Regions from separate parts of the Halomonas sp. JS92-SW72 genome, predicted to be linked through region 1. Evidence: predicted binding sites of a transcription regulator. Region 1 holds the regulator's gene; each other region holds the start of a gene.
The links. Region 1 encodes sigma-54, which starts transcription at its own class of promoters, with help from an activator protein. Its sites were predicted from a motif close to TGGCACNNNNNTTGCTNT; they were not measured.

Region 1 (5,289 bases):
GCCCTTCGACGGCGACGGTGTGCAGACCCGTGACAACGTCTTCATCGAGCAGGGGCGCCTGGCCAGCTACATGCTCTCCGCCTACAGCGCTCGGCGGCTGGGGATGCAGACCACCGGCAACGCCGGGGGCGCGCGCAACCTGCGCATCGAGGCGCCGCTGGCCTCGCGCGAGGAGCTGCTCTCGCGCATGGGGCGCGGGGTGCTGGTCACCGAGCTGATGGGGCAGGGGGTCAACGCCGTGACCGGAGACTACTCCCGCGGGGCGGCAGGCTTCTGGGTGGAGAGTGGCGAGATCCAGCACCCGGTGGAGGAGTTCACCATCGCCGGCAACCTGGAGGCGATGTTCAAGGGCCTGGCCGGCATCGGCAGCGATACCGACACCCGCGGCAGCATCCATACCGGCAGCTGGCTGATCGACGAGATGACCGTCGCCGGCAGCTGAGGCTCGGGTATCCTCCCTCGCCCGAGGCTGCGCTCACGATCCCGGGAATGAAACCCTGACACTTCGCTTGCGTCTTGCGGGTCGGGCCGGAACAAGGTCCCTCTTGCCGACCCTGAATCGGCTTCCCTGCCGATTCACCCGCGACGCCGCACTCGTGGTCAGCATTCCCGGGTAGATATCGTTTCGCTGCCGCCTCGAGCGCTTTCTCGCTGACCGCAGCTATTCATCCTCGTGAAAGCGAGCCTCGAACAGCGCCTCTATGGCGTCGAGGGCCGCCTCGGCGTCCTCGCCCTCGGCGGTCACCGTGAGCTCGGTGCCGCAAGGAGCGGCGAGCATCAGCAGCGACATGATGTTGGCGGCGTCGCCGCGCATGGGCCCGTTGGCCACGCTGATGGAGGCGGCGAAGGGCTGGCAGCACTGCACCAGCTTAGTGGCGGCGCGCGCATGCAGGCCGCGCTTATTGCTCAGGGTCAGCTTGCGTTGCGGCACGCTCAACTTCCTTGATGAGGTGTGACGTCGGTCGCCGGGTCCGGCAACGGGGGCAGGGTGTCATGGATGCCCAGCTCGCGATGGCGCAGCCGGACCAGGGGGTGGGAGGCGGCCAGGCTCGCGGCCAGGCGCTCCGCCAGGTAGACCGAGCGGTGCTGGCCGCCGGTGCAGCCGATGGCCACCGTGAGGTAGCTGCGGTGGCTGGCCAGGTAGGCGGGCAGCCAGCGCTCCACCCAGGCCTGGATATCGGCGCGCATCGCCTCCACCAGGGGGTAGGTCTCGAGGAACTCGATGACCGGCGCGTCGCGGCCGGTGCTGGCGCGCAGCTGCGGGTCCCAGTAGGGGTTGGGCAGGCAGCGCGCATCGAACACCAGGTCGGCGTCCAGCGGCACGCCGCGCTTGAAGCCGAAGGACTCGAAGGTCAGGGTGAGCTGGTCGGGCTGGTGGCGGGCCACCTGGTCGGCGATACGGCGCCTCAGTTCGTGGACCGATAGCCGTGAGGTGTCGATGACCAGGTCGGCCAGGTCACGGATTTCGGCGAGGGCCAACTCCTCGGAATCGATCGCCTCGGCGAGCGTCATCTGGCTGTCCCGGGTCAGCGGATGGCGGCGCCGGGTGGCAGAGTAGCGCTCGAGCAGGATGCGCGCATCGGTGGTCAGGTAGATCACCTGGCAGGCGATGCCGCGGGCCTGGAGCGCCTGCAGCTGGGCGGGAAAGCTCTGCAGGGCCTGGGGCAGGTTGCGGGCGTCGATGCTGACGGCGATGGAGGAGCGTGGCGACTCCGAGCTGCCCAGTTCATCGACCAGCGAGCCGAGCAGCATGGCCGGGAGGTTGTCGATAGCGTAGTAGCCGAGATCCTCCAGGGCCTGCAGCGCGATCGACTTGCCCGAGCCGGAGCGGCCGCTGATGATCACGAGCTGCATGGGGGATCTCCTGGTCGTCAATCTGGCCGGGCGGCCCGTGGGCGCTACCCCTGCCGTCGAATCGCCTCGATGAGCCGTTCGTGGAGCTCGCGCTGGCTTTCGCTGCGGCGCAGCCCGCTGCGGGTGTCGGCGTCGTTCATCACCCCGGCCACTTGGGCAAGCAGGGCGAGGTGGGCGTCGTCGGCCTCCTCGGGGACCAGCAGCACGAACACCAGGTCGACGGGTTCGCCGTCGATGGCGTCGAAGTCCACCGGCTCGGCCAGCTTCAGGAAGCCGGCGATGGGGGCCTTGCAGTGAGGGCTTCTGGCGTGGGGGATGGCCACCCCGTTGCCGATGCCGGTGCTGCCCAGGCGCTCGCGCCCGATCAGCCGGCTGAACACCTCCTGGCTGTCGAGGCTTGGCGTATTCTGTGCGATGAAGGTGCTGAAGAACTCCAGCACCCGTTTCTTGCTGCCCCCGGGTACGCCGAACAGGGTGCGCTCCGGGGGCAGGATGGCTTCCAGTGACATGATGGGCTCAGCGAGCGCCGGCGCCCTGGGCGCGGGCCTGGGCCTTCTCCTTGTGCTTGACCAGCTGGCGATCCAGCTTGTCGGCCAGAGCGTCGATGGCGGCGTACATGTCACCGTCCTGGGCTTCGGCATGCAGGTCGGCGCCGGCGGCATGCAGGGTGCAGGCGGCGTGCTGGCGCTCCTTCTCCACGGACAGGGTCACCTGCACGTTGGTGATGTTGTCGTAGTGGCGCTCCACGCGAGCCAGCTTCTCGTCCACATAGCCACGCAGGGCATCGGTCAGTTCCACATGATGGCCGGTGATATTGACTTGCATGACACGCTCCTTGCTCGTTGGTTGTGGGTCGATTGTAACCCTTTTTCCTGCCTTGCATACCCCCCGGTCTGCCGCCGCCGCGGCGGGCCTGATGCAGGTCAGCGAAGCGCGGGCGGGTGGCGGTTGGCACGCGACGCAGCCGGCGTTCCGGGGCATGCTGGGAGATGGGGTCGGTGCCGCGCTGGCATCATCTCAGCCGCTTGCGCTCGCTGGAGGAGGGGATGCCCATCGCCTCGCGGTACTTCGCTACGGTCCGGCGGGCCACCTGGATGCCGGCCTCCTCGAGCAGGGCCACCAGCTTGCTGTCGGAGAGCGGCTTGCGCGGCGGCTCCTCCTGGATCAGCTTGCGGAGCCGCGCGCGGATGGCGGTGCTGGAGTGGGCGTCGCCCTCGCCGTTGCCGCCCACCTGGCTGGAGAAGAAGTACTTCAGCTCGAACACCCCTCGGGGGGTGTGGATGTATTTCTGGGTGGTGACCCGGGAGATGGTCGATTCGTGCATCTCCACGGCCTGGGCGATATCGGCCAGGATCAGCGGCTTCATCGCCTCCTCGCCCTGCTCCAGGAAGTCGAGCTGGCGGGCCATGATCTCGCGGCCCACCCGCAGCAGGGTGTCATTGCGGCTGGAGAGGCTCTTCATCAGCCAGCGCGCCTCCTGCAGGTGGTCCTTGAGGAACTGGTTGTCCTGGCTCTTGTCGGCGCGGCGGATCAGCGCCGCGTAGTCGGGCTGGATGCGCAGACGGGGCAGCGCCTCCTGGTTGAGCTCCACGTGCCAGCCGCGGCTGTCCTGGCGTGCCACCAGGTCGGGGATCACGTAGTCGTTCTCGAGGCTGGCGTAGGCGCTGCCGGGGCGCGGGTCCAGGGAGCGGACCAGGGCGATGGCCGTTTCCAGGGCGTCGTCGTCGAGGCCGAGGCGGCGCTTGAGCAGGCGGCGGTCGTCGCCGGCCAGGGCCTCGAGGAACTGGCGCACCAGGCGGCGCGCCTGGGGTAGCAGCGGGGTGTCGTCGGGCAGGGCGGCGAGCTGCAGCATCAGGCACTCGCGCAGGTCCCGGGCGAAGACGCCGGTGGGCTCGAACTGCTGCAGGCGCAGCAGCACCTGCTCCACCTCGGCGCTGCGCAAGCCGCCGAGCCCCTGGGACTTGAGGCCGTCGCGGATCTCGTCGAGGGGTTGCGCCAGGTAGCCCGCGCTGTCCACGGCATCGATCAGGCTCTCGGCGATCTGCTGCTCGCGGGGGTCGAGGTCGGTCATCGCCAGTTGCCAGGCCAGGTGGCCCTGCAGGCTCTGTGCGCTCGCCTCGCGCTCGAAATCGGGGCCCTCGCCGCCGGCCGGCGCCCCCAGGTCCTGGTAGGTGTCCGACCAGTCGCTGTCGGTGCTGAGTTCGTCGGGAATCTCGCTGGCCCAGTCGTCCTCGGGGGCCTCGCTCACCGTCTGCTCGCCGAAGCCCTCATCGAGCTCCAGCATGGGGTTGGACTCCAGCGCCTGCTGGATCTCCTGGCGCAGGTCGAGGGTGGAGAGCTGCAGCAAGGCAATGGCCTGCTGCAGCTGGGGCGTCATGGTCAGCTGCGTGCCGACGCGGAGCTGAAGGGAGGCTTTCATGGCCATCGTGATCGTCTGCCCTCTTGTGCCGGGAAGTGGCCGTAAGGCCTCACCCTAGCGCGGCCGACGCGGGCATGCAAGCGCTTGTTAAGCAACTTCTGTGCCACCCGCAATCACCATGCCGTCATCGAATAACGACAGACATATCAGAGGATTGTGCTCAGAGCCGGAAATCTTCGCCCAGGTAGACCTCGCGCACCCGCTGGTTGGCGAGGATCGCCTCGGCGTTGCCCTCGGCGATGATCTTGCCGTCACCGACGATGTAGGCGGTGTCGCAGATATCCAGGGTCTCGCGCACGTTGTGGTCGGTGATCAGCACGCCGATGCCGCGGGCCTTGAGCTGGCGGATGACCCCCTTGATCTCGCCCACCGAGATGGGGTCGACGCCGGCGAAGGGCTCGTCGAGCAGGATGAAGGCGGGCTCCGTGGCCAGAGCCCGGGCGATTTCCACCCGCCGTCGCTCGCCGCCGGAGAGGCTCATGCCGAGGTTGTCGCGGATATGGGTCACGTGAAACTCCCCGAGCAGCTGCTCGAGGCGGGCGCGGCGCCCCTCGCGGTCGAGATCCTTGCGGGTCTCGAGGATCGCCATGATGTTGTCGGCCACCGACAGCTTGCGGAAGATCGACGCCTCCTGGGGCAGGTAGCCGATGCCGGCCCTGGCGCGCTGGTGCATGGCGGCCCGGGACAGGTCCAGGTCGTCGATGGCCACCTCGCCGGCATCGGCGCGCACCAGCCCCACGATCATGTAGAAGGAGGTGGTCTTGCCGGCGCCGTTGGGGCCGAGCAGGCCGACGATGCTGCCCTGGCGGATGGCCAGGCTGATGTCCTGGACCACGCGGCGACGCTTGTAGCTCTTGGCCAGGTGGCGGGCATGGAGGGTCTTCATGGGCGGCCTTACTGCTCGGGCTGAAGGGTCATGCGGATGCGCTGGCGCCCTTCGACGCCCTCGCCCTCGCTGCGGGCCTGGACCACGCGGCGGTCGAGGAAGTACTCCAGGTAGCCGCCGTCGAAGGTGT
Region 2 (5,289 bases), 180 kb from region 1:
GGCGGCTGGCCCTGGGCAGCGCACGCCGGCTGCCCGACGGCAGCTGGACCTACCACTACGATCCCCGCATCGGCGAGCAATTCATCCACGACACTCCCCGCGACACCTGGGCCGACTGGCGCGCGATCCGCTGTCCGCTGATGGTGGTGCGCGGCGCCGATTCCCCGCTGCTGCGCCGGGACAGCGTGGCGAAGATGGTCGAGGCCCAGCCGGGCCTGGTCACGCTGGAGGTGCCCGGCTGCGGCCACGCCCCCATGCTGGACCGGGCGAGCCAGGTCGCCCCCATCGCGGACTTCCTCGAGCGGCCGAGAGAGACCCTGATGCCGGCACCGCCGGGGCCTCCCTCCACGGCCTGGTGGAAGCGGCTGCTCGCGCGGCTCAGGGGTTAACCAGACCGTCATGACGCCTTGAAGTCCCGGGGCGCGATTCCCCACGCCTTGAGACGGGAGCGCAGCGTGGTCGGCTTGATCCCCAGCCGCTCGGCGGCCCCGCCCTCCCCCGACACCTTGCCACCGCTGGCACGCAGCGCCGCCAGGGCGTTCTCGCGCTGCCGGCGTGACAGCTCCTGCTCGGTCAAGAGTCCCGGCTCGGCCGACTCCCGGGGCGGCGGAAAGGGCTCGCCGGGCGAGGCCACCCGCTCGTCGCCGGCCGCCGGGATCAGGTCATCGAAGGCCAGCTGGCGCCCCTGGGCCACGATCACCTGGCGTTCGATCACGTTCTCCAGCTCGCGGATATTGCCAGGCCACGGGTAGCGCTTGAGCACCTCGAGCTGGGCCGGCGGTATCCTCACCCCCGGCCGGTTGAACTTCTGGCAGGCGCGCAGCAGGAAGTGCCGCGCCAGCAGGGGCACGTCCTCGATGCGCTGGCGCAGCGGCACCGAGGCGATCGGGAAGACATTGAGGCGGAAGTAGAGGTCCTCACGAAACTCGCCCGCCTCGACCATCTCGCGCAGGTCGCGGTTGGTGGCGGCGATCACCCGCACATCCACCTGGCGCGTGCGGTTGTCTCCCACCCGCTCGAACTGCTGCTCCTGCAGCACCCGCAGTAGCTTGCCCTGCAGTTCGAGGGGGATCTCGCCCACCTCGTCGAGGAACAGGGTACCGCCATCGGCCAGCTCGAAGCGCCCCGGCCGGTCGTTGACCGCCCCGGTGAAGGCCCCCTTCACGTGGCCGAAGAACTCGCTCTCGAAGAGGTCGCGGGGGATGGCGGCGCAGTTGACCCGGATCAGCGGCCGGCCACCGCGCGCGCCGCCGGCGTGGATGGCCCGGGCGATCAGCTCCTTGCCGGTGCCCGACTCGCCGCTGATCAGCACGTTGGCATCGGTGGGCGCCACCAGCGCGATCTGGCGCACCAGATGAGCCACGGCCTGGCTCTCGCCGACGATCTCGCGATGGTTGATCTCGGCCTTGATCTCCTCCTGCAGGTACTGGTTCTCGAGTTCCAGGCGCTGCTTGAGGGACTCGACCTCGGCCAGGGCATCGCGCAGCTGCTGCTCGGCGCGCTTGCGCTCCGAGATATCGCGGAAGAGCACCACGGCCCCCACCAGACGCCCCATCTCGAAGATCGGCGTGCTGGTGTACTCCACCGGCACCGCCTCGCCGTTCTTGTGCCAGAACACCTCGTCATCGACCCGATGCACCTGACCGTCGCTGAAGGAGGCGTGGATCGGGCACTGCTGCACCGGAAAGTGGCGGCCATCTGCATGGGTATGGTGGAACAGCAGGTGAGCGTCGTGGCCCACCATGTCCTCGCTGCTCCAGCCGAGGATCCGTTCGGCGGCCGGATTGGCGAAGGTGGTGCGGCCCTCGGCATCCAGGCCGTAGATGCCCTCGCCCGCCGCGCCGAGGATCAGCCGGTTCTGGCGCTCGATGCGCTCGAACACCTGCTCGACCCGCTCCCAGCCCACCTGCCCGCGCCGGTGCTGACGCCCCAGCTCGGCCCGGGCACGGCGCTGCTCGGCCTTCTGGCGATCGACCAGGGTCAGCAGCAGCCGTCCCCGCACCAGCGCCTGGGCCTGCACCTCAACATGGCGCGGCTGGCGCTTGAGGTCGAGGACCACCAGGTCATCCGACCAGGCGGGAGAGCGGGTCAGGGCCTCGTCGGTGAAGCTGACCCACAGCGGCAGCGAGGCCCCCAGGCGATGGCTGAAGGGGTGCGCGCTGAGCGCCTCGAGGTCGCCACCCAGCAGCTGGCAGGCCGCGGCATTGGCGCCCAGCAGGCGGTCGGCCACGGGGTCGATGAGCAGCAGCGCCTGGGGCGACCGGGCGAAGGCCTCCTGGACAAGCGATGGTGGGGAGAGATCGGGCAGGGACATGGCGACGGCCTCGCAGCGATGGATACCCCTGCCATACAAGGCCCGCGCCAATGACGAGAAATCGCCAATCTTTCAACGAGATCTCGTCATTGACGAGATCTCGTCACCGTCAGGAAGCGCCCTCGCCAGTCAGCCATTTACTTCCAAGCGTTTGAAAATTCGACGGGTATCTCAGGAATATCGCGAGATGGCACGGGCCTCGCAGCATTCAGGGTGAACGGCCAGCGGGCAGCGTATCTGCACCAGGCTGGCGCATGACAGGCCTTCCCCTGTACCAGCGAAGCGAGACGACCATGAACAACGACCACAGCAGTCTGGGTAACCCCTTCGATCACCGGCACTCCCTGGTCCATGGACGCGACTGTGGCTGCCAGACCTGCACGGATGCGCACCCCCACCCCTCCGAGGCCGCCAGCGCCGCCTCCCGCCCCGCCGAGGCACAGTCGCCCGCCTCGGCCGCACCGCGCGACAGCGAGGCGATGATGGACCGCGTGGTGGAGAGCGCCCTGGTGCGCGGCATCTTCGGCCACAGCGACATGCACCGCCGCCAGTTCATGAAGCTGGTGGGGGGCGGCACCGTGGCCGCGGCCCTGGCGACCCTGTTCCCGATGGACGCCATCAAGGCGGCCGTCAAGGAGGACCTCGGCCCGCTGGAGAAGACCCGCCTGAACGTGGGCTTCATCCCCATCACCTGCGCCACGCCGATCATCATGGCTCACCCCATGGGCTTCTATGAGCGCTACGGCCTCGACGTCAACGTGATCAAGACCGCCGGCTGGGCGCTGATCCGCGACAACTCGCTCAACGACAACTACGACGCCGCCCATATGCTCTCGCCCATGCCGCTGGCCATGAGCCTGGGGGCGGGCTCCAGCCGTCGCGCCTTCATCACCCCGGCCATCGAGAACATCAACGGCCAGGCGATCGTGCTGCACAACGATCACCAGGACAAGCGCGACCCGACTCAGTGGAAGGGCTTCACCTTCGGCGTGCCCTTCGAATACTCGATGCACAACTTCCTGCTGCGCTACTACGTCGCCGAACACGGCCTCGACCCCGACCAGGACATCCAGATCCGCGTCATTCCGCCGCCCGAGATGGTCGCCAACCTGCGCGCCGGCAACATCGACGGCTTCCTCTCGCCGGACCCCTTCAACCAGCGGGCGGTGTTCGAGCGCATCGGCTTCATCCACCTGCTGACCAAGGAGATCTGGGACGGCCACCCCTGCTGCGCCTTCGCCACCAGCGCCACCTTCGCCCGCGAGAACCCCAACACCTACGGCGCCCTGCTGCGGGCCATCATCGATGCCACCCAGTACTCCTCCGACCCCGCCAACCGTTCGGAGATCGCCGAGGCCATCGCCCCCACCAACTACCTCAATCAGCCGGTGACGGTGATCGAGCAGGTGCTCACCGGGCGCTTCGCCGACGGCCTGGGCAACGTGCAGAACGTGCCCGATCGCATCGATTTCGACCCCTTCCCCTGGCACTCCATGGCGGTGTGGATCCTCACCCAGATGAAGCGCTGGGGCTACATCGATGGCGACGTGGACTACCAGCGGGTCGCCCGCGACGTCTTCCTGGCCACCGAGGCCGCCGAGGTGATGCGCGAGCTCGGCTACGACGCCCCGGAGGAGACCTCGCGGCAGTACCAGATCATGGGCAAGACCTTCGACTACACCAATCCCGAAGCCTATCTGCAGAGCTTCGACATCCGCAGGAGCTGAACCATGGACCGCACGACCACCGAGTGGAAGTTCAGTCTCAATTTTCGCGCCGGCCTGCTCGCCGCGGTGATCCTGGCGCTGCTGCTCGGCCTCTGGGAGGGGCTCAACCGGGCACCGATCCTGGGCGGCGCCGGCGCCGAGCTCAGCGAGTACGAGCTGTTGATGGGTGGCGCCGACGAGACCGCCCGGGTACCGCCCCCCTCGCAGATCATCGAGCGCGGCTGGCAGGAGCTGTCGAACCCCTTCTACGATGCGGGCCCTAACGACAAGGGCATCGGTATCCAGCTCGGCTACTCGCTGTTCCGGGTGCTCACCGGCTACTTCGCCGCGGCCCTGGTGGCGATTCCCATCGGCTTTCTGATCGGCATGTCGCCGCTCGCCTACAAGGCGCTCAACCCCTTCATCCAGGTGCTGCGACCCATCTCGCCGCTGGCCTGGATGCCGCTGGCGCTGTTCATCATCCGCGATGCCCAGGCCTCGGCGATCTTCGTGATCTTCATCTGCTCGATCTGGCCGATGCTGCTCAACACCGCCTTCGGCGTGGCCGGCGTGAGGCAGGACTGGGTCAACGTGGCCCGCACCCACGAGCTGTCGCCGATGAAGACCGCCTTCCAGGTGATCCTGCCCGCCGCGGCCCCGACCATCCTCACCGGCATGCGCATCTCCATCGGCATCGCCTGGCTGGTCATCGTCGCCGCCGAGATGCTCGTGGGCGGCACCGGCATCGGCTACTACGTGTGGAACGAGTGGAACAACCTCGACCTGACCAGCGTGATCTTCTCGATCCTGCTTATCGGCGTGGTCGGCATGCTGCTCGACCTGGCCCTCGGCGCCGTCGCCAGGCTGGTCGCCTACCAGGAATGACCGACCCCACGCATCCCCCACAGGAGAGAACCATGAGTCATGCCTTTGTGGAAGTTCAGCAAGCCGCCAAGCGCTTTCCCGGCGCCAAGGGAGGCGAGGGCCTGACGGTCTTCGAGAACGTCAGCTTCAGCCTCGAGAAGGGCGAGTTCGTCTGCATCATCGGCCACTCCGGCTGCGGCAAGTCCACCATCATGAACGCCCTGGCCGGGCTGGATCAGTTCAGCGATGGCGCCATGGTGATGGAGGGCAAGGAGATCAAGGGCCCGGGCCTCGAGCGCGGCGTGGTGTTCCAGAACTACAGCCTGCTGCCGTGGCTGACCGCCCTGGAGAACGTGCGTTTCGGAGTGCGCGCCCGCTGGAAGGCGTGGGACGAGGCCCAGGTCA
Region 3 (5,289 bases), 1.2 Mb from region 1:
GGCTGGTGCCCACCCAGTCGGCATCGATGATTGCCCACTGGATCGTCGGCGCCAGCAGCAGGTAGAGCAGGTAGAGGCCCAGCAGGGTGAACACGCTGTTGATCGGGCCGCTGAACAGGTTGGCTCGCAGCCAGGCCAGGAGGCCCACGGTACGGATCGGCGCCGGTCGCGCCTCGATCATCTTGTCGCGAATCGTCATGGCGCTCTCCTAGCGTTCCACCAGCGCCACGCGGGCGTTGAACCAGTTCATGAACAGCGAGACCAGCAGGCTGATGGTGAGATAGACCGCCATGGTCATGGCGATCACCTCGATGGCCTGGCCGGTCTGGTTCAGGGTGGTGCCGGCGAACACCGAGACCAGGTCCGGATAGCCGATGGCGGTAGCCAGCGAAGAGTTCTTGATCAGGTTGAGGTACTGGCTGGTGAGCGGCGGGATGATCACCCGCAGCGCCTGGGGGATCACCACCAGCCGCAGCACCAGCCCCTGGGGCAGGCTGAGGGCCTGGGCCGCCTCGGTCTGGCCGTGGGGAATCGCCTGGATCCCCGAGCGCACGATCTCGGCGATGAACGAGGCGGTGTAGATGGAGAGCGCCACCCACAGGGCGAGGAACTCCGGGATTACCGTGATGCCGCCGCGGAAGTTGAAGCCGCGCAGCTCCGGCACCTCCCAGGTCACCGGCACCCCGGTGACGACCAGCACGGCGAGCGGCAGGCCGACGATCAGCGCCAGCGAGATCCAGCCCGCCGGCAGCCGCCGCCCGGTGGCCTCGTGGCGCCGACGGTTCCAGACCACCAGCACGATGCTGGCCACCACCGCCACCAGGGTGGCCAGCGGCACCAGCCCGAAGCCCGACTCGAACTGCGGTTCCGGCAGGTAGAGGCCGCGCACGTTGAGGAAGATCACCTCGCCGAAGCTGAGGCTGTCGCGGGCCGCCGGCAGGGTCCGCAGCACCGCGAAGTACCAGAAGAAGATCTGCAGCAGCAGCGGGATGTTGCGGAAGGTCTCGATATAGCCGCTGGCCAACCGGGCGATCAGCCAGTTGGGCGAGAGCCGGGCGATGCCCACGGTGAAGCCGATGACGGTCGCCGCCAGCACCCCCAGGGCCGAGACCAGCAGGGTATTGAGCAGTCCCACCAGGAAGGTGCGACCATAGGTGCTCTGGGAGGAGTAGTCGATCAGGCTCTGGACGATGCCGAAGCCCGCGGTGTTGCCCAGGAAGCCGAAGCCGGTGGTGATGCCTCGCGCGGCAAGGTTGTCCTGGGTGTTGCCGATGATGGTGAGCAGGAAGGCCGCCACGGCGGCCAGCAGCAGCACCTGGAAGAAGAGCGCCCGCTTGGCGCGGTCGCGCCAGAACGGGGGGCGTGGGCCCGCGGGGCGGCGGGCCGGGTGTCGAACGGACATGGGAAGTCTCCGCCTGGATCCGTCAAGCAGGATTCACGCCGGCCGCCCCGGATCTGCCGGGACGGCCAGCGGGGAAGGCGCCGGGGCGAGGGGTGCCGCCCCGGCCTCCGGGCTCAGCGGATCGGCGGAGCGTACTGGATGCCGCCGTCGGTCCACAGGGCGTTGAGCCCGCGCTCGATCTCCAGCGGGGAGTCCATGCCGACGTTGCGCTCGAAGCTCTCGCCGTAGTTCCCCACCTGCTTGACGATCTGGTAGGCCCAGTCGGCGGAGAGGCCCATGCCCTCGCCGTAGTTGCCGTCCTGGCCCAGCAGGCGGGCGATGTCCGGATCCTCGGACTCGAGCATCTCGTCGACGTTGTCGCTGGTGATGCCCATCTCCTCGGCGTTGAGCATGGCGAACAGCGACCACTTCACGATGTTGAACCACTGGTCATCGCCCTGGCGCACCACCGGGCCCAGCGGCTCCTTGGAGATGATCTCCGGCAGGATCTTGGAGGCGTCCGGATCGGAGAGCTGGATGCGCAGCGCGGCCAGCTGGGAGGTATCCGAGGTGAGCACGTCGCAGCGGCCGGCCTCGTAGCCGCCCACGGTCTGCTCGGAGGTATCGAAGACGATGGGGTCGAACTCCATGCCGTTGGCGCGGAAGTAGTCGGCCACGTTGAGCTCGGTGGTGGTGCCGGACTGCACGCAGATCGCCGCCCCGTCGAGCTCCTGGGCGCTGTCGATGCCCATCTCGGTGTGGATCATGAAGCCGATGCCGTCGTAGAAGGTCACCCCGGTGAAGTTGAGGCCCAGGGTGGTGTCGCGGGTGGTGGTCCAGGTGGTGTTGCGGGAGAGCACGTCCACCTCGCCGGACTGTAGCGCGGTGAAGCGCTCCACGGCGTTGAGCGACACGTAGCGCACCGCCTCGGCGTCGCCGAAGACCGCGGCGGCCACGGCGCGACAGACGTCGACGTCCAGGCCCTGCCACTCGCCCTCGTCATCCGGGGCCGAGAAGCCCGGGAGACCGTCGCTGACGCCACACTGCACCGCCCCGCGGTTGCGGGTCTCCTCCAGAGTGGAGGCCTGGGCGACACCGGCGGCGGCCAGGGTCAGGGCGCCGGCGGAGGCCAGCAGCATCAGCTTGTTCTTCTTGTTGAGCATGGGGATCGTCCCTCGCTAGATGAGATCGTTGTCCATTGTTGAGACGTGCCGGAGCACGTCTCTGGACACTAGCAAGGATCGTTCCAACCCGGTTAGCCTGCCGCGATCGCGCCATTTCAACGCAAGCGGCGGCTGCCCCGCCCGGGTGCCGCGCACCATATCGCGCGGCCGTGCGAAGCCGCTCACCATTCGGGTGCATGCGCGGACGAGGGTCGCCTGGGCGGGGCTCAGCGCAGCCAGCGCCGGAAGGCGGCCAGCAGCAGCACCGCGAAGGCGGCGCCGAGGGAGTTGGCGAGGATATCGGCCCAGTCGCCGCCGCTGCGGCCCGGCACCGGGATCTGGGCGACTTCGATGGCGATGCCGTAGAGCACGGCAACCAGGAAGGCGAGCGGCAGGCGCACCCCGGCCAGGCCGATCAGGCCGGCCAGCCCCGCGTAGCCGAGGAAGTGGTTGGCCTTGTCCCAGGGCAGGTTCGAGGGCATCTGGCTGCCCGGCGTCAGGCTGCCCAGGGCGATGGCCAGCGCCCCCAGAACGGCCAGCGCCGCCCATAGGCGGCGCCGGTCGTGCAGACGTTCAAGCCGGGTCAGCAGGGGCCTCTCAGCCATGCTGGATCCGGCGATGGTAGGCCGGGCTCAGCTCGTGCAGCGCCTCCATGAAGGCGGTGACGTTGTCCGGGTTGGTGAACTGGCTGATGCCGTGGCCCAGGTTGAAGACGTGGCCGGGCCCTGCGCCATAGCTGTCGAGGATGCGCGCCACCTCGGCACGAATCGCCGCGGGGCGGGCAAACAGCACGTTGGGGTCCAGGTTGCCCTGCAGGGCCACCTTGTGGCCGACTCGGGCGCGGGCGTCGGACAATTCCGTCGTCCAGTCCAGGCCCACCGCATCGGGGCCCGCCAGGGCGATGTCCTCGAGCCACTGGCCGCCGTTCTTGGTGAACAGGATCACCGGTACCTTGCGCCCGTCGTGCTCGCGGATCAGGCCGGCGACGATCTGCTCCATGTAGCGCAGCGAGAACTCCAGATAGGCCGGGGTGGAGAGCACGCCGCCCCAGGTATCGAAGATCTGCACCGCCTGGGCGCCGGCGCGAATCTGGGCGTTGAGGTACTCGGTGACCGCCGTGGCCAGGGTGTCGAGCAGGTCATGCATCACGCTGGGCGTGTCGTAGAGCATGGTCTTGACGTGGCGGAAGTCCTTGCTGGAGCTGCCCTCCACCATGTAGGTGGCGAGCGTCCAGGGGCTGCCGGAGAAGCCGATCAGCGGCACCCGGCCGTTGAGCTCGCGGCGGATGGTGGAGACCGCCCGCATCACGTAGTCCAGATCGCGCTCGGCGTCGGGCACGCTGAGCGCCGCCACATCCTCGGCGGTGCGCACCGGCTTGCGGAATTTCGGCCCCTCGCCGGTCTCGAAGTAGAGCCCCAGGCCCATGGCATCGGGGATGGTCAGGATATCCGAGAAGAGGATCGCCGCGTCCAGCGGATAGCGCTCCAGCGGCTGCAGGGTCACCTCGCAGGCCAGGTCATGGTTGCGGCAGAGATCCATGAAGTCGCCGGCCTCGGCGCGGGTGGCGCGGTACTCCGGCAGGTAGCGGCCGGCCTGGCGCATCATCCATACCGGGGTGCGGTCCACAGGCTGACGCGCCAGGGCGCGCAGAAAGCGATCGTTCTTGAGTTCCATGCAGGCGGTCATCCACGGGAAATGTCGCGCCATTGTAGCGCATCACCGCACGCCAGGCTTGACCGAGGCCAAGCTCCACGGTGGCGGCCGCGCCGGCTCGGCCTGATCTCAACCTGCCCGTGAGCCACGCCGCCGTTCCTGCTAGAATGGCCCACCACTCTGCGGCACCGCCCGCGGCCTGATACCGAGGTACCCAGTGACGATTCGCTTCATCGCCGCCTCTCGACTGCCCACCCCCTGGGCCACCTTCACCATGCACGGCTTCGAGGACGAGGCCACCGGCAAGGACCATATCGCCCTGACCCTGGGCGACGTGGCCGACGGCGAGCCGGTGCTGGGGCGGGTCCACTCCGAGTGCCTGACCGGCGACGCCCTCTTCTCGATGCGCTGCGACTGCGGCTACCAGCTCCAGGAGGCGCTCAAGCGCATCGCCGACGAGGGGCGCGGGGTGCTGCTCTACCTGCGTCAGGAGGGGCGCGGTATCGGCCTGCTCAACAAGATCCGTGCGTACCACCTGCAGGACCAGGGGGCCGATACCGTGGAGGCCAACGAGCAGCTCGGCTTCGGCGCCGACCTGCGTCGCTACGATCTCTGCGTGCCGATGCTCGAGCACCTGGGCATCGCCTCGCTCAGGCTGATGACCAACAACCCGCGCAAGGTCGAGGCCCTGACCAGCGCCGGCGTGCACATCGCGGAACGCGTGCCACTGACCACCGGGCTCAACCCCCACAACGAGCAGTACCTCTCCACCAAGGCCGGCAAGCTCGGCCACATGATGGCGCTGGGCGACTTCACCCAGGCCAGCGACGTGGATATCGAACGCAAGGGCTAGCCCAGCCGCGCCCTGATCGCCGCCTCGATGCCCGCGGCATCCAGGCCGCACTCGGCGAGCAGCTCGGCGGGCTTGCCGTGCTCCACATAGGCGTCCGGCAGCCCCAGGGTGAGCAGCGCCGCCTGCACGCCCTCGGCGGCCAGCAGCTCGCCCACCGCGCTGCCGGCGCCGCCGGCCACCACGTTCTCCTCCAGGGTCACCAGCAGGTCGTGGCCCTCGGCCGCGGCCAGGATCGCCTC

Region 2: the regulator sigma-54 is predicted to act here: its motif matches at 2,503-2,520, upstream of D1793_RS01915 (CmpA/NrtA family ABC transporter substrate-binding protein).
Region 3: the regulator sigma-54 is predicted to act here: its motif matches at 2,613-2,630, upstream of D1793_RS16490 (amino acid ABC transporter substrate-binding protein).

Annotation. Positions count from the first base shown of each region.
Region 1 is NZ_CP032147.1:585,743-591,031, forward strand. It holds gene pmbA (metalloprotease PmbA) at 1-442, shown strand, start outside; gene D1793_RS02765 (HPr family phosphocarrier protein) at 662-931, opposite strand; gene rapZ (RNase adapter RapZ) at 934-1,854, opposite strand; gene ptsN (PTS IIA-like nitrogen regulatory protein PtsN) at 1,899-2,363, opposite strand; gene raiA (ribosome-associated translation inhibitor RaiA) at 2,371-2,679, opposite strand; gene D1793_RS02785 (RNA polymerase factor sigma-54) at 2,867-4,279, opposite strand; gene lptB (LPS export ABC transporter ATP-binding protein) at 4,434-5,159, opposite strand; gene lptA (lipopolysaccharide transport periplasmic protein LptA) at 5,168-5,289, opposite strand, start outside.
Region 2 is NZ_CP032147.1:404,962-410,250, reverse strand. It holds gene D1793_RS01925 (alpha/beta hydrolase) at 1-389, shown strand, start outside; gene D1793_RS01920 (sigma 54-interacting transcriptional regulator) at 398-2,314, opposite strand; gene D1793_RS01915 (CmpA/NrtA family ABC transporter substrate-binding protein) at 2,608-4,041, shown strand; gene ntrB (nitrate ABC transporter permease) at 4,045-4,905, shown strand; gene D1793_RS01905 (ABC transporter ATP-binding protein) at 4,938-5,289, shown strand, end outside.
Region 3 is NZ_CP032147.1:3,491,879-3,497,167, forward strand. It holds gene D1793_RS16480 (amino acid ABC transporter permease) at 1-199, opposite strand, end outside; gene D1793_RS16485 (amino acid ABC transporter permease) at 209-1,402, opposite strand; gene D1793_RS16490 (amino acid ABC transporter substrate-binding protein) at 1,516-2,544, opposite strand; gene D1793_RS16495 (VanZ family protein) at 2,772-3,149, opposite strand; gene hemE (uroporphyrinogen decarboxylase) at 3,142-4,218, opposite strand; gene ribA (GTP cyclohydrolase II) at 4,415-5,050, shown strand; gene dxs (1-deoxy-D-xylulose-5-phosphate synthase) at 5,047-5,289, opposite strand, start outside.